Regions from separate parts of the Microbispora sp. NBC_01389 genome, predicted to be linked through region 3. Evidence: riboswitches for the same ligand, from Rfam matches in the RefSeq annotation. Region 3 holds a riboswitch; each other region holds the start of a gene.

Region 1 (5,680 bases), 3.5 Mb from region 3:
CCCGTGCCGGGCGGAGACCCGCCGCGTCGGAACGTACCAACTTTACGATGCCGTAGACGACCCCGCCGGCGACGACCGCGGAAGGTATCAAGGCGGACAATACCTCTGACATTCTGCCTCGCTCGTGCCGGGGTGTCATTAGGTGCACCCGAGGAAATTCCGAGGACACGCCGGGGTCCCGGGCCCCTTGCCGGGCCGGTCACCCTCATACGACCATAGCGCCGGGAGGGCCAGGCGCGCCTTCCGGGGTGCCCCGCAGGCCACAGCCTAATCCTCGTCTCTCCAGCGGCCTTACCGGATGCACCACGAAATCGTACCCAAATGCCGGGCCGGACGGTCACCGGAAGCCGTCCACCCCCGATGTTTCAGCCGCTCGCGGCCACTACTCACGGAGGGGCGGCAAGGGCTCCCACTCCGCCGGCTCCTTCGCTCACGGCGATGAAGCCGCAGGTCAGCGGGATGACGACCGCCATGAACGAAGAGATGACGACAAGTCGGAAGCGGCAATCGGCCTCTCCATGCGGCTCTCCATCCGACGCTCGCACAACTCACACACAATAGGCCCGTCCCGGCACGCCGTGCCGTTGACGAGCGCCACGGAAACGAGGGGACGCCGCGTCCTCCGGCACCGGATCTTCATGGCAACCGTGACCCTTCTGGTACGACCGGCGCGCCCTTGACGGGATATACAAACGTCTAAGCAGATCCCCGGCACCGGGAAGGCTCGCAAAAAGAGAGGACCGCACCGCTCCCCCCAAGATCCACTGAGCGGGCGATCCGAAGATCGATTTAACCGGCCACGGCACAAACGTATGGACGTCCCCGGCGGCCGTGGCCGCCTATGGTTTCGCGCGGGCAAACCGCCCGCGCTTTCGGGCGACGGCGCGGGGGCTCCCCGGGGACGGGCAGGCCGAGGAGCCCATAAGGGCCGGTGCGCGACCTTCGGGCCCTTAAGAGCGCCAAGCGGGTTCCTTAAGCCGCTCCGGCCGGATATGGCCTGGGGCGGGGTGGCGGCGGCGGACCGGAGGGATTGACGCGGCGGGGTCGCGGTCATTGCCACCTCACGGGCGGATGCGCCGGTCCGCCAAGCATGGCATGTCCCGGTGGTCCCGTTACCAAATTTTCCGGAGCGGGCGCCGCCGGCGCCCGGAACCGTCACGCCATACGAAAAACGGGGCCGATGGCGCACGCCATCGGCCCCGTCCGCGGTCATTACTTGACCTTGACCACCACGGTGTTGGCGACCTTGTCGTGCAAGGCCTGCTGCAGCGGCTTGTCCCAGAGCAGCCACAGCACGTTGAGAAGGGCGGCCAGGTTCGCGAGGAACTTGATGACGGGAATCCACGACAGGAACTGGAAGCCGTAGATCACTCCGGCGCGCTTGAGCGCCACGTCCTGGGGGAGCCCCGCCGCGTCCAGCGTTCCCCCGACCGGGACGACCTTGATGCCCATCGCCATTTTGCCGAGGGTCTGCCCGCGCGAGCGCAGCATGAAGAACTCGTAGACGGCCATCACGGCGCCCGCCAGCACCGACACGAGCAGCGTGGCCAGGAAGGCGCCGCTCTCCAGGGTCGTCACGCCCTTCGTCAGGTCGAAGGCGGCGGGCGTGAAGACCACACTCCAGATGACGGCGTTGAGGATCGCGTAGGGGACCCCGATGACGAAACCGTCGATCAGCCGGGCGAGGAGGCGCTGCCACCACTCCGCAAGCGGGGCCGGCGCGCCGGGCGGGATCGCCCCCTGCGGCGCGTACGACTGCCCGTAGGCGGGCTGGCCGTACCCCGGCGCGGCCTGCCCACCGCCATAGCCGGGCTGGCCGTACTGCTGCTGACCATAGCCCTGCTGGTCATAACCCTGCTGCCCGTAACCGGGCTGGCCGTAGCCAGGCTGGCCGTGGCCCTGCTGCTCGTAGCCCTGCTGACCGTAGGCCTGCGAGCCGGACGCCTGTGGGCCGGTCTGCTGCCCGTACTGCTGGTAGCCCCCCTGGGACGGCTGACCGTAGCCGCCCGTCGGCTGACCCTGCTGACCGCCGTAGCCCTGCTGCTCGTAGCCCTGCTGCTCGTAGCCCTGCTGCTCGTAGCCTTGCTGACCGTAAGCCTGCGGGCCGGCCTGCTGGCCGTAGCCCTGCTGCGGCGCCTGCTGACCGTGCTGCTGACCGTAACCCTGCGGGCCGGTCTCCTGGCCGTAGCCCTGCTGCTGGCCATACCCGCCCTGCGACGGCTGACCGTACTGCTGCTGGCCATAGCCACCCTGCGAGGGCTGGCCATAGCCCTGCTGCTGACCGTAGCCCTGCTGCGGCGCCTGCTGACCATGCTGCTGGCCGTAACCCTGCGGGCCGGTCTCCTGGCCGTAGCCCTGCTGCTGGCCGTACCCGCCCTGCGACGGCTGACCGTACTGCTGCTGACCGTAGCCCTGCTGCGGCGCCTGCTGACCATGCTGCTGGCCATAGCCCTGCTGCTGACCGTAGCCGCCCTGGGCGGGGTCCTGGCCGGGCGTCTGTTGCGGACCCGTCTGCTGTGCCCGATAGCCGACGACCGTGGCCTCGGGGTCGTAGTCCTGGGAAGGTCTGTCCGTGTTGTACCCGTGGTTCGAGGGCGGCGGTGGCGTCCCGTCCGACTCGTCCTGGGGGTACGGCGGCTGTCCGGTGCCCACCGTGTCACCTCGTTTCGAAGACGCATGCGCCGCATCTCAGTAGCACACGCTGATATCGCTAAAAGTAGCGACACGCGTATCAACAGTCACCTTTGCAGTGGCTGACCACCAGCGTCAAGATCAGCCACCAATGTCGGCATTATGACTCAATGGCGATCGAGATGCAGCAGCATTCGCGTGTTTCCCAGCGTGTTCGGCTTGACGTGCTCCAGGTCGAGGAACTCGGCGACGCCCTCGTCGTACGACGCGAGGAGTTCCGCGTACACCTCGGGAGACACGGGAGTGCCCTGAATCTCGGCGAAACCATGGCGGGCGAAGAACTTCACGGCGAACGTGAGACAGAAGACCCTGCGCACGCCGAGGCCGCGCGCGGCGTCGATGAGCTCGGCGACGATCCGGTGGCCGACGCCTCCTCCGCGCGCCGCCGGATCCACCGCGACCGTCCTGATCTCGGCCAGGTCCTCCCAGAGCACGTGCAACGCGCCGCAGCCGACGACCTCCCCGTCGATCTCCGCGACCCAGAACTCCTGGACGTCCTCGTACAGCGTGACCGTGCTCTTCTTCAGCAGGCGCGGCCCGACGCCCGAGTACGCGTCGACGAGGCGGCGGATCTCCCTGACGTCCGGGGTCCTGGCCCGGCGCACCACCACGCCCCGGGCGCCGGATCCGCTCGGTGTCTGCGCGGCGACCTGCTCCATGAACGGCCAGCCTAGTGCCCCTCCCGCCGCCTTCGGCCCCCGCGCGTGGCCCGGGGATCGACGAGGGCAGGCTCCGATTTACGGTCAATCCCAAACGGTCCGTCCGACATCACGCCTGACGGTCTGTAGCCACCGGGATACGGATCGGCGCCGGCTCGGCCGCCGGAACGCACGTTCGGCTCCGCATCGATTTTCCCTCTGTCCGACCAGCACCTCAGACGGCCACAAAGCACCACAAACCCAGGTAGACCCACCCGTATCGCTGATCAACTCGTGACCCGGCCGTGATCATTTGGTTGTCAAACGTAGACGGGTTTGCGAGTTCTGGTTGAGCAACAACTCAGGGTGCACTAATGTCCAGCGACGATGCCGATCGTCGTGAGCACTCTCGACGATCGGGCGCCGAATCCTCAAAGCGCCGGTGTCCGGACCCTGTCGGGCGCCGGGTGCGGAGAGGAGCCGGGGACCCAATCCACGGGATCAGGATCGGTTCAGGTTCGGATCGTCCAGGGGTGAATCCGCAAGGTAGGGCTGCTCCGGCCCGAACCCGTCAGCTAACCCGGCAGGCGCTCGGCAGTGCCCCGCCACACGGCCCGTCGCGACGACGCCGGCCGGTGCGGGAGCACCTATGGGAGAGGAGCTCGGTTGCGCATGCGTGGAGGACGGCAGGCGGGCAGGCACGCCCGTCGCCGACGGCCCGGAGCCGGCCCGGCCGGTCCGGGTGCCATCCGGCGGTTCACCCTCGTCGGAGTCGCGCTCGCCGCGGTCACATTCGGCGCTCCGGTGGTCCGCGCGACCGCCGACCCGAAGCCGAGCCTCAAGGAGCTCGCCGCGGAGGTGGAGAACCTCTACAGCGAAATCGAGACCCTCACCGAGCAGTACAACGGCGAGCGCGTACGCCTGAAGGCGGCCGAGCGGTCCGCCGATCTCGCCAAGAAGAACCTCGCCAAGAGCGAGGCCGAGCTGGCCACCCGCCGGCAGAAGGCGAGCGCCCTCGCCCAGCACTCCTACATGACCAACGGGCTCGGCAACGCCCTGGTGCTCGTCAAGTCCACCGATCCGCGGCAGTACCTCGACCAGGCCTCCACGACGTACGCGCTGGAGTTACAGCAGAGCCAGGAGGTCGCCGAGGTCAGCAAGGCGATGGACGCCGCCGCCCGGGCCAAGTCCAGCGCCGCCGCCCGCCAGAGCGAGGTCAGGAAGCTGCTGAACGCCCTCGACACGCGGCGGGACACGATCACGAAGCTCATCACGAAGACCGAGAGCAGCCTCTACCGGCAGGTCTCGCGGGAGGTCGGCACCGAGACGCGCAGGCGGATGTCGTTCCCGATCGTGGGTGACGGCAAGGCCGCCCAGGCGGCGCGCTGGGCCCTCGCGCAGCAGCTCAAGCCGTACGTCTGGGGTGCGGAGGGACCGCGCTCGTTCGACTGCTCTGGCCTGGTCATGGCGGCCTACCAGTCCGTCGGCATCAGCCTGCCCCACTACACAGGCGACCAGTGGACGGCCGGCACCCACATCTCCTCCACGGCGCAGCTCCGCCCCGGCGACCTCGTGTTCTTCTACTCCGACCTGCACCACGTGGGCCTCTACATCGGCGGCGGCTACATGGTCCACGCGCCGCGCACCGGTGACGTCATCCACATCGCCAAGATCGCCGGACGCCCGTTCGCGGGCGGGGTGCGCGTCGCCGACTGATCACCCCGCACGATCCCACCCGCGCGATCCCACCCCGCGCGATCACCGTACTCCGGCCGCGCCCGCGGGCGCGGCCGGACGAGTTCGGAACGTGCTCAGATGAGACGGCGGCGGGCGGCCCAGGCGACCGCCTCGATCGCGGTCGCCACGCCGATCCGGTCGCAGATGCAGCGCAGTCGCCGCCGCACCGTACGGCCGCTGACGTCAAGGCTGCGGCCCACCCGGTCGGCGGTCACACCCTTCGCCAGCTCGGCGAGCAGCAGTAGATCCTCCTCGGTGAGACCGGCACGCTCAAGGTCCGTGGCGAGGTCCTCACCACGGTAGACGACCTCCGGATAACCCATCGTCCGCCCTCCCCCACGACGATGATTCGTCGGCCCACCCTCCAGGGACGGTAAACGCCTTTGCCGAAGGCCGTCAAGGTGCGGCGGCGGGCCGCCGGTCATCCGCCTCCCTGGCGGCCTCCACGTCCTCCACGTGGAACACAGCGGGCAGGGCGGTCAGGCCGTGCGACCCGGGTCGAGCAGCTCGCGGATCCGGTCGCGGCCCACCGCCAGCAGCAGCGTGGGCAGGCGCGGGCCGGTGTCACGGCCGACGAGCAGCCGGTAGAGCAGGGCGAAGAACGCGCGCTGGGC
Region 2 (5,680 bases), 3.0 Mb from region 3:
CGTGACCGGTGTAGAGGTACACCCGCCCGTTGTAGACCAGCGGAGCCGGGTCAGCGGTGTAGATCGTCTGGACGATGGGGTTGTCCGCCCTGGCCGTGGTGGCCGGCAGCAACGCCATCACCGACAGCAGGCCCGCCATCCAGACGACACCGCGCTTGAGCCGGGCCCGAAGCGTGAACGCCGATCCCATACTCACCTCCTGGGATAGTAACCACTCGACTCGCGCATCGACACGTTCGGCGGCGCCAGGTCCTAGCTAGTTGTTAGCGCTAACAATTATCGACGCGTACCGCGGCGACCGTGGACATCGCCACCGCGCGGAGCCAATCCCATACGGGCGTGGTGGTCAAGGTTCCGGGCCCGCACGGCGGCGGCGTCACGCGCGCGGGCCACCCGTCCTGAACTGTGCCCGGAGTGCCGCTGCCGGGGCCTGCGCACCCGCGAAGGGTGTGAAACTTTCAGCTCCCCGACGGGGCGGAAACCCGCCCATCCGCGGGTCAGCCACCCGGGCCGACCGCGTTGTCCGGCGCGCCGTCGCCCGCCGTGGGAAGGTCGCCTCGTTCCACCGGCACGCGGGGCGGCGTGGTGCCGGCCTTCCCGTCGCCGGTGGCGCGTCGTGCCCCGCCGACGGCCGTCTTCAGCGCCGCCCGTCCGACGTCCGTCACCCCTCCGCCCAGCTTGATGAGGACGTCTCCCCGGAGCGCGACGTACTCGTGACGGTCGCCGGCCATCCGATACCAGCCGACCTCGTCGTGGACGCAGAGGACCAGCGCGTCCGGCGGTGTAGCGAGGTTGATCGGAGTGCTCCGGCACACGTCGTCGCCGAAGGTGCCCCGATCCACCCGCAGTTCCACCTGACGCCCCCCGGCCGAGGTGTAGAAGACGCCGAACCCCTCCTCGCCGATCCCGCCCATGGACTGCTCGGCCATCTCGTATCCCGGCAGGTCGACCAGATAGACGAGGTCGGGCGCGACCCCCAGCGCCCGCAGGCGGCCCATGTCCACACCGGAGGACCCCGCCACCACGGACCCGCACGCGCTCAGGCAGGCGAGCCCGAGAGCCGCCACCGTGACCCATGCGCCCCTCATCCGATCAGTGTCCCAGCCGCGCGGCCGGAGCGCCTCACCATTGAGGAGAAGGGCGTTCGACCACCGCGCGAACCGCATCGTCGCTCCTTGACGGCCTGAAGGTGGCCCCATGATGCGGTGGAGGGCCGCGATGCGTCCCCGGGACGGTTCAGCGGGCGTCTCCTACGCGCCGCGGGGTTTCGCCCGGACGTGCATGCGTTCGCCCTGCGTGCCAAACAGGCTGAGGATCTCCACCGGCGCCTCGCCGGTGCTGCCGAACCAGTGCGGCAGCCGGGTGTCGAACTCCGCGGCCTCCCCCGCCTTGAGCACGAGGTCGTGTTCGGCGAGGACCAGTCGCAGCCTCCCGTTGAGCACGTAAAGCCACTCGTAGCCCTCGTGCGTACGCGGCTCGGGCTCACAGCGGTCCACCGAGATGATCATCTTGTACGCCTGCGGCCCGCCGGGGTGCTGGGTCAGGGGCACGATCGTGGAGTCCCAGCGGGTGATGGGCTTCAACCGCACCCGGGGGTCGCCGACCGGCGGCGCCCCGACGAGTTCGTCGAGCGGCACCTGGTAGGCCCGCGCCAGCGGCAGCAACAGCTCCAGCGTGGGCTTGCGTTCGCCGGACTCCAGGCGCGACAGGGTGCTGACCGAGATGCCGGTGGACTCCGCGAGCCGACTCAGCGTGCTGCCGTTCTGCCTGCGCAGGGCCCGCAGCCGCGCGCCCACGGAGGCCAGGACCGCGGCGTCGTCGTTTGCCATACCGGCAATGCTACTTGTCGAATCCGCACAGAGGCTCGCGCCAGCGGCGAGGCACTGGACCGGGTCCGCGTGGCGGAGCGTCCGGCTGCCGGGCCGCGCCTCCGCCGTCGACGCGTACAAGACCGGCGTGGCCTGGGCGGCGGGCGTCAAGGGCGACCGGCCCTCGATCATGCGGTGGAACGGGAAGTCGTGGACCCTGGTCCCGGCGCCGGCCCTCACCCTTCCCGCGCCGGACGCCGTCGTGACCATCCAGGACATCGCGGTCGTGGGGTCGAAGAACGTGTGGGCCGTCGGCGGGGTCGGCTGGGAAGGCGCCGACGAGCAGGGTGACGACGTGAACTTCGGCCGCACCCTGGTGATGCACTGGAACGGCAGGTCGTGGACCGTCTCCGTCGGCGCCGCCGACGCCCAGCCGTACACCGGGGTCGAGCCGGACGGCAGGGGCGGCGTGTGGGTCCTGCAGGGGCACTGGAACCCCACTCTGTGGCAGGTCACGGGCTCGACGTGGCGACAAGCCCGGCTCGTCCGGAAGCCCGGCACCGGCGCCGTCGTGTTCTCCGTCGCCCGCAGGCCGGGAACGACGACGATGTGGGGCGCGGGCTTCACCGTGCCGCAGGGTGACCCCGACGACCCCTCGGCGAACGGCACGTTCTGGCGCACGCAGTGACCCGCTGAGGTCACCGGGGAGCGGTGCCGTCCCCTGTGGGGTGCCGCTTCCCGGGTCCCGTCGCGAAGGTTCCGCATCTCACGCTGCTCCGGCCCATGCCCGGAAGGGTGTGACGCGCGTCACTTTCGGCAACCCCGGAAACCACTCTGACCTGCGACTTCTCGTTTTATGATCCCTTTATGCGCTCATAATCCCATTTGCACCCTTTGCGGCAATATGGCGTTACTTGGTAGTTTCCTTGCCCAACGAACCCGGCAGTCCGTGTTCGGAAAGAGCATCCACTGTCACCGGCGCCATGTCCTCTCCCGCCCCCCTGGGCGCCGGTGACGCCGAATCCGTGCAGCAAGGAGGCCCGGAGCCGGGGAACCAATCGACCTTCGACCCGAAGGTCCGGGGTGAATCGGCGCGTCAGCGCTGTAGGGCGACTTCCCTGCCCGAATCCGTCAGCTAACCCGGTAGGCGCAAGCGGAAGACCGTAGGAGAGATCCCCTGTTCGCCAACCCCACCACCCTGCTTCGCGCTGCCTGCGTCACCCTGAGTAGCGCAGCGCTCACCGTCTCCCTGGGAGGCTTCGGCGCACTGCCCGCCGGCGCCGTCACGGGGACCGTGCCGGCCCCGCCCCCGGACTCGACGGCCATCCCGCCGGAGCCCCCCGTAACGGCGTTCACCCCGTACGCCGGAGAGACCGCCGCGGCCACCACGGCCACCACGGCGGAGGCCTCCGTGAACACGAAACTCACCAAGGCCGCTCTCCAGCAGGAGAAGGCCGAGCACGCCATCGAGGTGGCCAGAAAGCACCTCGGCGATCCCTACGTGTGGGGCGCCACGGGCCCACGCGCGTTCGACTGCTCCGGGCTGGTCCAGTTCGCCTGGCGCAAGGCCGGCGTCAAGATCCCGCGTACGACGTGGTCCATGCTCAGCGCCGTCAGGAAGAAGGTCTCCCTGGCGAGTCTCAAGCCGGGTGACCTCATCTTCACCAGTGGCGGCGGCCACGTGGGCATGTACATAGGGCACAAGAAAGTGATCAACGCTCCGCACTCCGGCGCGGTGGTCCGGGTCGACCGCCTCAAGGGCTACTGGCGGAGCAACTTCGTCACCGCCGTACGCCCCGGAGCGTGACCCCGGCGTCGCGGACGACACCCCCGGCGGAGATGTCCGGTCACATGTGACGGCGTCTCCGCCGGAGGGCGGCCCTGCCGGCGACACGCCGCCCGCCGCCGCGAATCCGGCTTGCCGAAAGCGTGCAGGGATGCGGAAGGATTGGGTCATGGATCGCCAGCTGATCAGCCATCTCGCTCATCGGGACCACCCCATCGCCGCACCGGTCTCCGGCGCCAACGTGACCCGGCTGCTGCGCCGGGCGCGGCTGGCCGAGGGGGCGCGGATCCTCGATCTCGGCTGCGGCGAGGGCGCCTGGACGCTGCGCGCGCTGGCCCTCTACCAGGACGCGACCGCCGACGGCGTGGACATCGACGCGCACGGGCTCAAGGCGGCGGAGCACGCGGCCGAGGTCCAGGGCGTCTGGGAGCGCATCCGGTTCCACGAGCGACCGGCCGCCGGCTTCCCGGTCGCCGAGCAGTACGACCTGGTGCTCTGCGTCGGGGCCACGCACGCCTTCGGCGGGCTCGGCCCGACCGTCGAGCACGTCCGCCGCTATCTGCGGCCGAACGGGCTGGCGCTGGTCGGCGAGGGGTTCTGGGAGCGCGAGCCGACCGAGGAGGCCCTCACCCGGCTGGGCGCCACGAAGTCGGAGTTCCTCGACCTGCCCGGCACCGTCGCCGCCGCCGAGGCCGCCGGTTTCGACGTGGTGTACGGGTACACCAGCGACCTGGCCGAATGGGACGAGTACGAGTGGTCCTGGACCGGCACGCTGCTGCGCTGGGCCAACGAGCATCCCGGCCCGGACGCCGACGACGCTCGCGCGGCGGCGCTGGAGCACCGCGACATGTGGCTGCGCGGTTATCGGGGCGTCCTGGGGTTCGTCACGCTCCTCCTCCAGCGGAGGAACTGACCCGATCGCCCCGGGGTCCCTACAGCTGACGCAGCACCTCCATGGCGTCCTTCTCCACGCGCGAGAGATCGTGGAGGATGACGCCGGCCTGCTCCAGGTGTCCCGCGTCACCGCTCTCCCCCGCCTTCTCGATCAAGGTGGACACCCCCGTCCACAGACCGGCGGCCTCGGCGTACAGCCGATGTCCGGCGCGGAGGCGGCCGTCGCCGATCAGTGCGGCGCACTCGTCGAGGAAGTCACGTTGAACTCCTCCCCGGCCTGAAGGCCGGAGATTCTCCCGTCGCGTCGCGGTCAAGCGGCGTGCGGGGGTTGACGCTTCGCGGACCGGGCAGCCCCGAGGTCTCCACGTCCTGACACCGCGGTTCCTGCGGCGTTGCGTATGTTGATCGCGGCGTTGGTGTCGGCGTGCCCGGCCCACCCGCACGCGGGATTCACGCACGAGTACCGGGTGCCGTCCCTGGAAGCCGAGTCACGGTGCCCGCACCGGTGACAGGTCTGCGACGTGCCCGGGGCGGGCACCTTCACCATCAGGCCGCCGCGATCACGGGTTTTGTACTCCAGCAGGGTGACGGTCCGGCCCCACGCCTGCCCGGTGATGGCGCGGTTCAGCCCGGCCTTCTGCCGCACGTTCCGGCCGGGTTGGTCGATCGTGCCGCTGGCGGAGCGGACCATGTTCGTGATCGTCAGGTCTTCCACCACGACCACGCCGAAGGTGCGCGCGAGTTCGGTGGTGGTCTGGTGCTGCCAGTCGACGGCTCGGCGCTTGGCTGTCGCGCGGAGCCGGGCGATCCGGTCGTAGGTGCGGGCCAGCCGTTTGGACGTGGGCCGGCCGGGAGTGCGAGTGCGGCGCTGCCGGGCGGACTTCTTCTCCAGTCGGCGCAGGCGTTGTTTCTCGCCGTCGCGCAGCCAGGGCCCGTGCTCGCGCATGGTGCCGTCCGACAACGCCAGAGCGACGGCGATTCCCCGATCGACCCCTGCCACGGGGCCGGGGTGGGCGGCCGGGGCCGCCGCGACCACTGCTTCGGTGCGGAACACGATCTGCCACCCGAAGGCGTCCTTCACCAGCCGCGCGCCGGTGATCCGCCCGGCCGGGCCGCCCCTGGTGACGCCGGGAAGATCCCTGGTCCACCGAAACCGGACCCGCCCGACCTTCGGCAGACTGACCGCACCCCA
Region 3 (5,680 bases):
GGAGACCGGGATCGACCTCGGACTGACCGCCTTCGCCGTCCTGTCCAACGGGCAGAAGATCGACGCCCCGCGTTTCCTGCGCCGGGCCGAGAAGAAACTCAAGCGGCTCCAGCGGGCGCTGTCCCGCACGACCAAGGGGTCGAACAACCGGGCCAAAGCCCGGCAGAAGGTTGCCCGCCGGCATGCGAAGGTCGCCGACGCGCGCCGCGAGTTCCACCACCAGGAATCCACAAAGATCATTCGTGAGAATCAAACGGTGATCGTGGAAGACCTGGCCGTGAAGGGACTGGCGCGCACGAGGCTGGCCAAGAGCGTGCACGACGCGGGCTGGTCGGCGTTCGTCGGCATGCTGGAGTACAAGGCCGCCCTGTACGGGCGTGTCTTCCACCGGATCAACCGGTGGTTCCCCAGTTCGAAGCTGTGCTCCGCGTGCGGGACTGTCACCGCCACGATGCCGCTTTCCGTCCGGGAGTGGACCTGCCCCTGCGGGGCGGTCCACGATCGGGACGTCAACGCCGCACGTAACATCCTGGCCGCCGGACGGGCGGACAGGCTAAACGCCTGTCGAGGGCCGGTAAGACCGCCGCTCGCGGTGGCACAGCCCGATGAAGCAGGAAGCCACAGAGGTGCCGCATGACGCGGCACGGGCTGAATCCCCGGCCTTCAGCCCGGGGAGCGCGTCAATGGGGCAGGTGGCCGAGCGCGCGGGACACCTCCTGGGTGGACCCCGCCGATCCGGCCCCCGAGGTCGACTACGCCGCCCGCCACACCTACGACTACGCGTACGAGGGCGCGGGCAACTGGCCGTTCAACACCGCCTACGCCGGGCGTTACGGCATGGAGGGGTTCGTCACCCGGCTGCGCTCACTGACCGAGCTGGAGCGGCTGATCAGGGCGGGCGTCCCGGTCGTCACCTCCCAGTCGTTCAAGGCGGAGGAACTGCCCGGCGCGGGATACAGCACGAACGGCCACCTCATGGTGATCATCGGCTTCACCGCCACGGGCGACGTGATCGCCAACGACCCCGCCTCGCGGGACGACGCCGCGGTGCGGCGGGTCTACCCCCGGGCGAACTTCGAGAACGTCTGGCTGCGCAGCACCGGCAGTGGCGGGATCGTGTACGTCATCCACCCGCCGGGCCACCGGCTGCCCGCCACGACGCCGGGCCTGCCGGCCAACTGGTGACCCGTTGCGAGATCGGCTCACTGCCCGGCTGAGCCTGTCCGGTCCGAGCCGCCTCCGCGCCGCGCCAGGAGCGCGGTCAGGGCGGTGGTCCGGGCGGCGTCCCAGCCGTCCGGCGGCGCGATCCGCGCCCAGGCGTTGGCCACCTCGCCGTCGTAGTCGTGGCCGTGGCCGGGCGGCGCGTCGAGGGAGAACACCAGATCCGCGGTGACCTGCCAGAACGTGACGAACGGATACCAGTGGATCCAGGGCAGCACGTCGTCGCCGCGCCGTTCCTCCAGCCAGTCCGGGCGGCCGAGGACCAGCCGCGGGGTCCACCACACGATCGGATCGGAGGGATGCTGGAGGTAGACCACCCGTGACCCGGCCCAGGCGGAGGCGGGCGCGGCCAGATCGGCGGGCCCGTTGGCGAAGCGCACGGTCTCGCCGTCCCGGTAGACGGGCAGCACCTCCCGGCTGCCCGGGGCGCGGCCGTCCACGAACCGCCGCCACAGCGGGCTGCTGTCGGGCGGCCCGACGAACAGCGCGCCGTCGGTGCGCTCGCGCAGGTCGCGGTCGTCGCGGAAGGCCGACTCCGCGCCGAACGCTCCCAGGCTCTCCCCGAACACCAGCAGCCGGGGCCGGTGACCGGCGGGCAGCCGCGACCACCGGGCGTACACCTGGCCGAACAGCTCGCGCCCCGCCGCCGTGACGCGCTCGCGGTCCACCAGGAACGACAGCCAGCTCGGCAGGTAGGAGTACTGCATCGAGACGAGCGCGGAGTCCCCGCCGTACATGAACTCCAGCGCGGCGGCCGCCTGGGGATCCACCCAGCCCGTGCCGGTCGTCGTGATCACGCACAGCACCGCCCGGTGGAACGCGCCGGTCCGGTCCAGTTCCCGTACGGCGAGGGCGGCCCGCTCGCGGGCGGTCGCCGCCGAGTCGAGCCCCGCGTAGACCCGGACCGGCGGGAGCGCGGGCCGCCCGGTGAAACCGCTCAGCTCCCCGACGGCGGGGGCGCCGGCGACGAACGCCCGGCCCTCCAGGCCGAGCGACGCGAAGGAGACCAGAGAGGAGGGGCCGCCCGAGACGGCGGCGGACCGGGGCGGCGAGGTGCCGGGGGCGGTCTCGCTGTTGATCGCCGCGAAGCTGTTGTCGGCCCCTCTGAGCAGGGCCTCCGTGAGGATCCCGTCGGTCAGCAGGACGGCCAGCACGCCCACGCCGAGCCCCGCGGCCAGCCGCGCCGCCGCGGCGGGGATCCATCGCCCGAGCACGCCTCCGAGCGCCCGGGCCGCGACGCGCAGCGCGCGGGCGGCGGCCAGCAGGAGCAGGAAGACCGCCGCCGCGACGAACGGCACGCCGAGATAGCCGAGCCGTTCCGGCGGGCGCAGCCCCATCAGCGGGTAGATGGCCCGCTGGGCGCGTACGCCGAGGACCAGCGACGCGGCGCCCAGCCCGCAGCCGAACGTCGCGACCAGGCGGCGCACCCGCCGCCGTCCCGTACGGCGCCATTTCTCGCGCCATTTCTCGCAACGTCCCTCGCAACGTCCCTCGCGCCGTCCCTCGCGCCATTTCTCGCGCCGGGTCCCGGGACACCACCGGGCGGCCGTGGCGGCGCTCCGGCGGGCCAGGGCGCCTGCGGTCACCCCGGCGAGGTATCCGGTCGCGGTCAGCACCCCCGCGATGATCCCCTGCAGCGGCCAGGAGCGGGGCAGCAGCGACGGCGTGAGGGACAGGCAGAAGAAGATCGCGGCGAACAGGATCCCGGCCGTGTCCAGGGCCGTGTCCAGCGCTCCGCCGAGCCGCACCCGCCCTTCCCGCATCAGGCCCCCGATTCGCCGCCTGTTCACCGATCTCGCGGAGCGGGCAGGCTGTCAAGTCACCGGCAGGTCACCGCCCCGCACCCCGCGTCGTCCTCGCGTCGTCCCCGCGCCGCCGTCTCACCCCCAGTGGTCGCCCCAGCCCCACAGGTTGGGGCCGAGCGCCGTGGCGGGGTCGTCGTGGTACACGCCGAACCTGCCGCGGAAGAACAGCATCGGCCGCTGCTCCGGGTGGACGGGTTCGAGTTCGCGGACCAGGCCGATCACCACGTCGTGATCTCCGGCCACGTGCACCTCCCGCACCTCGCCGTGGACGCGCAGCAGCACGTCACGCAGGGCGGGCGTGCCCCGGTGGGACAGGTCCCAGGCGAGCCCGGCGAACTTGTCGCCGTTGCTCGATCCGAACCTGGCGCACACGTCGACCTGCTCCTCGCCGAGGACGTTGACGCAGAAGCGGCCGGACCTCCTGATCCGCGGCCAGGCGCGGCCCCTGTGGTCGGCGCAGAAGAGCACGAGCGGCGGATCGAGGGACACCGACGCGAACGACTGGCAGGCGAACCCCACCGGCTCTCCGTCGTCCAGACCCGTGACCACGGTCACGCCGGTCGCGAACGTGCCGAGCGCGCGCCGGAACTCCGCGGGCGACGGCGGCGGCACGTCGCCGGAGCCGGGGTCGCCGAGGTCGGGGCCGGCGGAAGCTGCGGTCATGGGTCCACCTCTCGCGTGACTCAGCGCTCAGGTCAGTCACGAACTTACAAACCTCCTCGGCGCCGCTTCGCACGGGATCCCGTCCAGCGGGCCGCCCGTGCGACGAGTCCGCCCAGGTAAAAACATGTTTTGTCAGGTTTACACCATTGTTGAGCTGTATGTACCTTTGGGTGTCACGGCATGCGTGCCGGTGACCTCCGTGTCGCCTCCCTTGCCGTGTCGTTGCCCGGACCGTGCGCTCACCAGGGCGTGCGGCCGCCGAGTCCGCGTTCCGCGGAGCCGGGGACCCACTTTTCGGGGTGAATCGCCGCGCAGCCCCCCAGATGCGCTCGTAGGGCACTTCCTGCCCGAACCCGTCAGCTAACCCGGTAGGCGGCATGGAAGCAAGGAGCTCAACCCGCGTCATGCCCACCCTCAGGTTCTCTCTCGCCGGGCGGCCCTCCCGCCGCCTGCGCGCCGCCCTCGCCGCGGCGACACTCGCGGTCTCGGCCGGCACGGCCACCATCACCGCCGCCACGCTCGCCGCCACCGCGGCCGCGCCCGCTCCCGCCTACGCGAACCCGCACACGTACGGCCAGGACGTCTCCGGCTATGAGGCCGACCACGACTGGATCAACAGCCGGGCGCAGTTCGGCTTCATCAAGGCCACCGAAGGAACGGACTGGGTCGACTCGTCCTTCCCCCGGCACTGGCGCGAGCTGGACAAGAAGGGGATCGTCCGCGGTGTCTACCACTACGGCCATCCCGCCAACGACCCGATCGCCGAGGCCGACCACTTCCTCCGGGTGGTGAACGCGCAGCCGGGCAAGCCGGGCGACATCCTCGTGCTCGACCTGGAGACCACCGACGGCCAGTCGGTGCCGCGCGTCAACGCCTGGGCCAGGAAGTGGCTGGAGTACGTGACCGCCAAGACCGGCGTCAGGCCGATGTTCTACAGCGGCTGGAACTTCGCCGACAAGTACGGCCAGGGCCTGGGCGACTATCCGCTGTGGGTGGCCCACTACAGCCGGAACCCGGGCGACATCAGCCCGCCGGCCGACTGGAAGACCTGGGCGATCCACCAGTACACCGACTCACCGATCGACCAGAATGTCTCCTCGCTCAGCCCGGTCGAGCTGCGCGCCCTCGGCCGTCCCTGAGGCCCGTTCCCGGGGCGGGCGCCACCCGCCCCGGGAAGGGCCCGCTCAGACCACTTCGGATTCAGACCCCTTCGGATTCAGGCCCCTTCGGATTCAGACCCCTTCGGATTCAGGCCCCTTCAGATTCAGACCACCGCGCCGGATCCGTCGCGCGCCACGGGCCGGCGACGGGGTGCGGCGGGCAGGGGCGGCGGCTGACCGGCGCGCCGCTCCAGCTCGATCGCGGCCGGCCCCGCCACGAACGACGACGACAGCGTGCCCACGACGATGCCGATCAGCAGGGCGATCGCGAAGTCGCGCAGCGAGTCGCCCCCGAACACCGCCAGCGCCGCCAGGATGAACAACGCGCCGAGTCCCGTGTTGACCGTACGCGGCACGGTCTGCAGGATCGCCGTGTTCACCACCCGCCCGAAGGGCGTCTTCCGCGACATCGGCCAGAGCTCGCGGACCCGGTCGAAGAGCACGACCTTGTCGTTGACCGAGTATCCGATGATCGTCAGCATCGCGGCCAGGAAGACGCCGTCGATCGGCTTGCCCAGCCAGGCGAACGCGCCGACGACGACGGCCGCGTCCACGAACAGCGCCGCCACGGCGGCGGCGCCGAACGTCCACCGGAACCGGAACGCCAGGTAGGCGAGCTGGGCCGCGAGCGCGACGCCGAGCGCGATGAGCGCGTTGCGGCGCAGTTCCGCGCCCAGGCTCGGCCCGACGAGCTCGTCGCGCTGCTTGACGACCTCCCCGACGCTCCGGTCCAGGGCCTCCTCGACGCGGACGACGTCGTCGGCGGTGATCTGCCCGGTCCGTACGGAGATCGCGTCGTCCGACCGCTGCACCACGGCGGTGGGGAAGCCG
Region 4 (5,680 bases), 910 kb from region 3:
GCGACCGTCATGCCGCATGTCGTCTACCTGCACAGTGCTCTGACGCAGCACCAGGGGGCTCTCCTGCGGCAACCCGGGGGCATCCCTCAGCACCATGGGCCTCTCACCCGGCAGCCCCGAGCCCTCACTCAGAGCCGAGGCGCCCGGGACCCGCGCCGGGCGGCCCTCCAGGCCAGCCGCGTCGACATCGCCGTCGCGCTCGGCGCGGCGGGGCTGGTGAACATGGCGATGCTCACCGTCGCCGCCGCGACCTTCGACGGAAGCGACCTCGGCGGCCTGGAAGCCGTCCACGCCGGGCTCGGCGAGGTCCTCGGCCCCGGGGCGGCGGTCGCGTTCGCGCTCGCCCTGCTCGCCTCCGGCCTGGCCTCCTCCAGCGTCGGCACGTACGCCGGGCAGGTGATCATGGCGGGCTTCCTGCGCCGCCGCGTGCCGCTCCTGGCGCGCCGCCTGGTCACGATCCTGCCGGCCATGGCGATCCTGGCCGTGGGGATGGACCCTACCCGGGCGCTCGTCCTGAGCCAGGTCGCGCTGTCGTTCGGCATCCCGTTCGCCCTGGTCCCGCTCGTCGTGTTCACCGCCCGCCGCGCTCTGATGGGCGATCTGGTCAACCGCCGGGCGACCACCGCGGCCGGCATCGCCGTCGCCACCGTGATCAGCGCGCTGAACGGGTTCCTGCTGGTGGAGGTCTTCACCGGCTGAGGACCCATCACAGCAGTGCCGCGAACCGGGCCGCGACGCGTTCCCAGCCCCACTCCTCCTCGATCCAGGCCCGGCCCCGCTCGCCCATCGCGCGGGCGCGGGCCGGGTCGGCCAGCAGGTCGCACAGCGCGCCCGCCACTGCCGTGTGCGACCTGCCGTCGACCACCAGGCCGGTCTCGCCGTGCCGTACGGCGTCGGGGGCGCCTCCCGAGGAACCGGCGACCACCGGCAGGCCGGTCGCCGACGCCTCCAGATAGACGATGCCGAGCCCTTCGGCGTCGAGCCCCCCGAACCTGCTGCGGCACGGCATGGCGAACACGTCTCCGGCGTCGTAGTGGGCCGGGAGATCCGCCCACGGGACAGACCCGGTGATCACCACCGATCCGCGCGGCCCCGCCCCGGCGACCGCCCGTTCCAGCGACCGCCGTGAAGGGCCACCGCCGACCAGCAGCAGCACCGCTCCGGGCACCCGCCGCAGGACGAGCGGCCAGGCCCGCAGCAGCACGTCCTGTCCCTTGCGGGGCACCAGCCGGGAGACGCAGACGACCACCGGCCGGTCGCCCAGGCCGAGCGCCGCCCGGACCCGCCCGCCGCCCGCGCCGGGGCGGAAGGCTTCGGTGTCCACGCCCGGAGCGAGCCGTACGAGCCGGGGGGCGGGAATCACCGGGGCGAGCAGTCGGCGCGTGTACTCACCGAGGTAGGTCACGACGTCGGCGCCCGCCCCGATCCGGCGCAGCATGCCGCGGGCGCCGGGCAGCCGTGCCCAGGACGCCTCGTGCCCGTGGGTCAGCATGACGATCCGCGCCGCGCCGGCGGCACGCAGGGCGGGGGCGAGCAGGCCGAGCGGCGCGGCGGCGCCGAAGACGACGGTGGCGCCGTCCTCCACCAGCGCCGCCGCCCTGCCCGCCACCGCACGCGTCGGCAGCATGAGCGTGGAGGGATGACGGACCACCTCGTACGGCTGGCGGGTGTCGAACTCCTCACACCCCTTCCAGCGAGGCGCGTACACGACGACCGAGCCGGGCGGCCTGCGGGAGGCGAGGCCGTGCACGAACGCCTGGATGCCTCCCGGTCTGGGCGGGAAGTCGTTCGTGACGATCAACGTCTTGTTCGCCATCCTCACCCCCGGCATCGGTGCGGCGGACGGCCCACGGCCACGCGGCCCGCCCGGGAACGCATTCTCGCAGGCCCGTCCCGCCTCTCGCCTGCCCCAGGATCAGGACCGCGATCAGGACCGGGATCAGGACCGGGCCAGCTCGGCCCGTACGGAGGACCGCCAGAGGCGGGTCAGCTCGGCGGTGGTCAGCCCGAGGACATCCCGCAGCGCGGCATCGGCGTCCTCACGCAGCGCGGCGCGGTAGAGGGCGACCAGTCTCCGCTCACCGAACCGGGCGGCGATGTAACGGCAGGCCAGCCAGGCCTCCTCGTACGCCTGGGCGGGCCTGGCGGCGAAGTCCGCGGGTTCCGGCAGACGGGCCAACGGCGCGCCGGCCGCTGTGTCAGCCGCGGTGCCGGCCGCTGGACCAGCCCCTGTGCCGGCCTCCGCGCCGACCGCTGTGTCGGCTTCCGCTCCGGCTCCACCGCCGGCTCGCAGGTCCGCGGCGAGTTCGGCGGCGATCGTGTGAACGGGCAGGCCGCTGTCGAGGTAGCCCACATAGTCGGCGAAGCCCTCCAGGAGCCACATCGGCACCGCGCGGGGCCCGGAGGCCGCGACGTGCGTCAGCTCGTGGGTCACGACGACCTGGCGGCCGGCCGCGGACAGGCGGGCGAACGCGGCGGGCTGCACGATCACCCGGTCGCCGGTCGCGACGGCCGCGAGGCCGCCGACCACCGCCGGGGCGGCCAGAAGGGCCGCCTGCTCCTCGGTGCGCGGCACGAGGACCACCGCGCCGCCGTGCTCTCCCCAGACCCGCGTGACCGTGCGGTCGGCGCGGCCCGCCAGCCGGGCGATCTCGGCGACCAGCCGCCGCGGCGCGCCGACGACGACGGCGTGCTCGCCACGGGCGACGGAGGCGCCGGTCCACATGCCGGGCTGCTCGCGCACGGCGGCGCGGGCCCGGGAAAGCAGGGGCGAGAGGGGGTCGGGCGGCGCCGCGGCGGCCGTACCGGCCAGCAGCGCGGCCAGCGCGACGGCCATGGACGCGAACCGGCGGGGGCCGAAGCGACGAGCATGAGCTCCTCGGCGGGGACGCCGCAGATCCGGCCTGTGCCGCGCGTACGGCGCTCCCGCGGTCTCCTGCTTCGCCAGCCTGTGCCACATAGGGGGTCTTACCGGGTCTCCAGAGGCGTTCGAGCCTGCCAGCGACGTCCCGTCCGCGGGACCTGACGCGAGCACGCTACCAGGCGCCCGCCATCGCCGGCCGATCCGTCAGCCGGCCTGTCAGCGTCGGGGAACGCCACGGCTCCGCCCACCCGCGAGGGGAGGACGGAGCCGTGGAGTGATGCCGGCGACGACGGGCCCGGCACCGGGGACCGGGGGACCGATCAGACGCCGGGGCGTACGGCGCCCACGAAGGTCGCCCTGCGGTAGGAGTCGAGCTTGTCGATCCTGACCCGTGTGCCGCTGTGCGGGGCGTGGATCATCCTGCCGTGCCCGACGTACATGCCGACGTGGCCACCGCCGCTGGTGAAGATGAGGTCGCCGGGCTTGAAGTGACCCCAGGACACCTTCTTCCGTACGGCGCTGCGGATGGACCACGTCGTGCGCGGCAGCCGTACGCCGGCCTTGCGCCAGGCGTAGGTGACCAGGCCCGAGCAGTCGAACGCGCCCGGTCCGCTGGCGCCGTAGCGGTAGGGGTCGCCGATCTGCTTCCTCGCGGTCGTGACCGCTCGCTGCGCCTTGGCCAGCTGGAGCGTGGCCTTGCTGAGCTTCTTCCGCTTGGCGACCGCCTTCCTGGTCGCCTTCTTGGTCGCCTTCTTCGCGGCCTTCTTGGCCGCCCCTGTGGTGGCGGACCTCGCGTTCGTCTCCGCGGCCAACTTCGTGACCGTGACCGTCACCGAGTCGGCCGCCGCCGGCTGCGCGCCGGCGATCCCCACGGATGCCGTCAAAGCGGCACCCCCAAGGGCAATTCGGGCAAGACGGGACAGGCTAGCGGGGGTGGTAGACAGGATCTCTCCTTGGATCTTCCGCGTACGCCTACCGGGTTAGCTGACGGGTTCGGGCGGGGAAGTCGCCCTACGGCGCGTGGACGCGCCGATTCACCCCGGACCTTCGCGAAGAAGGTCGATGGTTCCCCGGCTCCGTGCCTCCTGACTGCACGGACTCGGCAGGTCCCCGGCGCCCGGAATATCCCCTGAGGGAGCAAGTAGACGGACGGCGCCGGCGACGGTGGATGACGCGGGCCCGGCCGGCCGGGCCGGGCTCGCCGCGGCGAGGCGTGCTCGCCGCGGCCCAGAAGCTACCCAGATCGGGCGGCTCTCGGCAAAGCCACCCCGGCATATAAAGATCGGATAACGAAGGCGGCACAGGAGAAACCGCAGCTTACCCACGCCACAGCAGGATGAGTGTGACTCTGCTCACACCAGGCATCGCAACGCCCAAATTCGGCACTTAGCGCACATCCGGAACAAAGATCACACTGGCCGTCAGGGGCGGACGGCACCGATCGCGTGATACTCCGCGAGTGTGACAATCTTCACAACATCGCCGGTCTGCGGAGCGTGGACGACCTTGCCGTCGCCCGCGTACAGGCCCACGTGACCGAAGCCCGCGTGGAAGAGCAGATCGCCCGGCTGGAGCGCGTCGAGGGACACGCGGCGGCTCGCGCCCCACGCCCACTGCTCGTAGCTCGTACGCGGCAGGCCGACTCCGCCCGCCGCCCAGGAGGCCTGGACGAGGCCGGAGCAGTCCCAGGAGTCCGGCCCGCTGCTCCCGTAGCGGTACGGCTTGCCGACCTGCTTGTAGGCGAACTGGAGCGCAGACAGGGCGTTGCCCGACGCGGAGCCCTTGTAGGCGACGCCCGCGCTGTTGGGATTGCCCGCGTTGTAGGTGCCGAGCGAGCGCAACAGCTTCATCTGCTCGTTGACGAGCGCGTCGACCTTCTTCTTCTCGTCGGCGAGCTCGCTCCTGACCTTGGCGGCCTCGGCGTAGACCGTCTTCGTCTGGTCCCGCCGGTCTTTCAGGCCCTGGATGGCGCCCTCGTACTGCTGGAGCCGCCCGACGCGCTCGGCGGAGATGTGGTTGTACGTGGCGAGACCGCTGAGCATGGTGTCGGGGTCGGGGTTGTAGAAGACGCCCCAGGATCCGATGTCGCCCACCTGGTAGCTGCTGACCGCCATGGTCACCAGCCCCGAGCGCAGCGCCTCGACCCGCGCGTTCTGCTTCTTGAAGTCGTCGTTGAGCGCCAGATACTTCTTCCTGGCCGACTTCCACTTCTCACCGGCCGCGTTGTAGCGGTCCACGAGCTTGTCCGCCTGCGCGTTCAGCCGGCTCAGCTTCGCCTTGGCCTGGGCAAGGGTGGGTTTCGGATCGGCCTGCGCGCCCGTCAGCGGCGTCAGCAGGACCACGGCGGCCAACCCAGCGGCCACCGGCACACGCCCTCGCACTCGGGCCCCCTTCGGGATCAACGAACCTGAGGCGCGACTCTATCTAGGCGATCTTGGCGCTTCAACCTATTCGCAGCTATTCGCGGCAGTCATCACTCACCGAATCGGCCTCCGTACGGAGCGTGCCGCACCGGATCAGCCGCGGCCGAGGCGACGCAGCAGCAGGAGCGAGGGCACCGGCCGGGCGCCCATGCGGCGGACGGAGTCGGCCACCTCGCGGTCGGAGGAGACGACCGCGATGCCGCGCCCCGGCGGCTCGGCGCGCACGAGCGTGCGGATGAGGTCGTCGGCGATCTCGCCGGGCGCGCTGAACATCACCCGCACCCCGCGCGGCGCTGAGACCTGCACGGGCCCGTTCAGCTCGGCGCCGTCGAAGACGCACGTCACCTCTACGCGCGCCTGCACGGCGAGGCCGCCCAGCCCGGTGAGCAGGCGG

What was found. Region 3 has a riboswitch for cyclic di-AMP ahead of OG344_RS24370 (glycoside hydrolase family 25 protein). Riboswitches for the same ligand answer to the same signal wherever they lie in the genome.
Region 1: linked by a shared signal. The riboswitch ahead of OG344_RS07130 (NlpC/P60 family protein) and the one ahead of OG344_RS24370 (glycoside hydrolase family 25 protein) in region 3 are both predicted to bind cyclic di-AMP.
Region 2: linked by a shared signal. The riboswitch ahead of OG344_RS11680 (C40 family peptidase) and the one ahead of OG344_RS24370 (glycoside hydrolase family 25 protein) in region 3 are both predicted to bind cyclic di-AMP.
Region 4: linked by a shared signal. The riboswitch ahead of OG344_RS20975 (C40 family peptidase) and the one ahead of OG344_RS24370 (glycoside hydrolase family 25 protein) in region 3 are both predicted to bind cyclic di-AMP.

The regions. Positions count from the first base shown of each region.
Region 1 covers NZ_CP109552.1:1,599,779-1,605,458, forward strand. The annotation lists gene OG344_RS07120 (RDD family protein) at 1,213-2,652, opposite strand; gene OG344_RS07125 (amino-acid N-acetyltransferase) at 2,799-3,350, opposite strand; cyclic di-AMP (ydaO/yuaA leader) riboswitch at 3,781-3,934, shown strand; gene OG344_RS07130 (NlpC/P60 family protein) at 4,002-5,045, shown strand; gene OG344_RS07135 (LuxR C-terminal-related transcriptional regulator) at 5,141-5,389, opposite strand; gene lysS (lysine--tRNA ligase) at 5,546-5,680, opposite strand, start outside.
Region 2 covers NZ_CP109552.1:2,580,869-2,586,548, reverse strand. The annotation lists gene OG344_RS11700 (family 43 glycosylhydrolase) at 1-190, opposite strand, end outside; gene OG344_RS11695 (hypothetical protein) at 498-1,088, opposite strand; gene OG344_RS11690 (helix-turn-helix domain-containing protein) at 1,251-1,829, opposite strand; gene OG344_RS11685 (hypothetical protein) at 1,837-2,496, shown strand; cyclic di-AMP (ydaO/yuaA leader) riboswitch at 2,814-2,973, shown strand; gene OG344_RS11680 (C40 family peptidase) at 3,220-3,615, shown strand; gene OG344_RS11675 (SAM-dependent methyltransferase) at 3,764-4,507, shown strand; gene OG344_RS11670 (DUF4872 domain-containing protein) at 4,527-4,802, opposite strand; gene OG344_RS11665 (RNA-guided endonuclease InsQ/TnpB family protein) at 4,799-5,680, opposite strand, start outside.
Region 3 covers NZ_CP109552.1:5,544,041-5,549,720, forward strand. The annotation lists gene OG344_RS24350 (RNA-guided endonuclease InsQ/TnpB family protein) at 1-637, shown strand, start outside; gene OG344_RS24355 (C39 family peptidase) at 634-1,185, shown strand; gene OG344_RS24360 (alpha/beta hydrolase) at 1,203-2,984, opposite strand; gene OG344_RS24365 (flavin reductase family protein) at 3,102-3,689, opposite strand; cyclic di-AMP (ydaO/yuaA leader) riboswitch at 3,936-4,079, shown strand; gene OG344_RS24370 (glycoside hydrolase family 25 protein) at 4,094-4,828, shown strand; gene secD (protein translocase subunit SecD) at 4,954-5,680, opposite strand, start outside.
Region 4 covers NZ_CP109552.1:4,634,949-4,640,628, reverse strand. The annotation lists gene OG344_RS20990 (Nramp family divalent metal transporter) at 1-699, shown strand, start outside; gene OG344_RS20985 (glycosyltransferase family 4 protein) at 707-1,816, opposite strand; gene OG344_RS20980 (hypothetical protein) at 1,940-2,836, opposite strand; gene OG344_RS20975 (C40 family peptidase) at 3,184-3,747, opposite strand; cyclic di-AMP (ydaO/yuaA leader) riboswitch at 3,818-3,978, opposite strand; gene OG344_RS20970 (NlpC/P60 family protein) at 4,285-5,226, opposite strand; gene OG344_RS20965 (NYN domain-containing protein) at 5,380-5,680, opposite strand, start outside.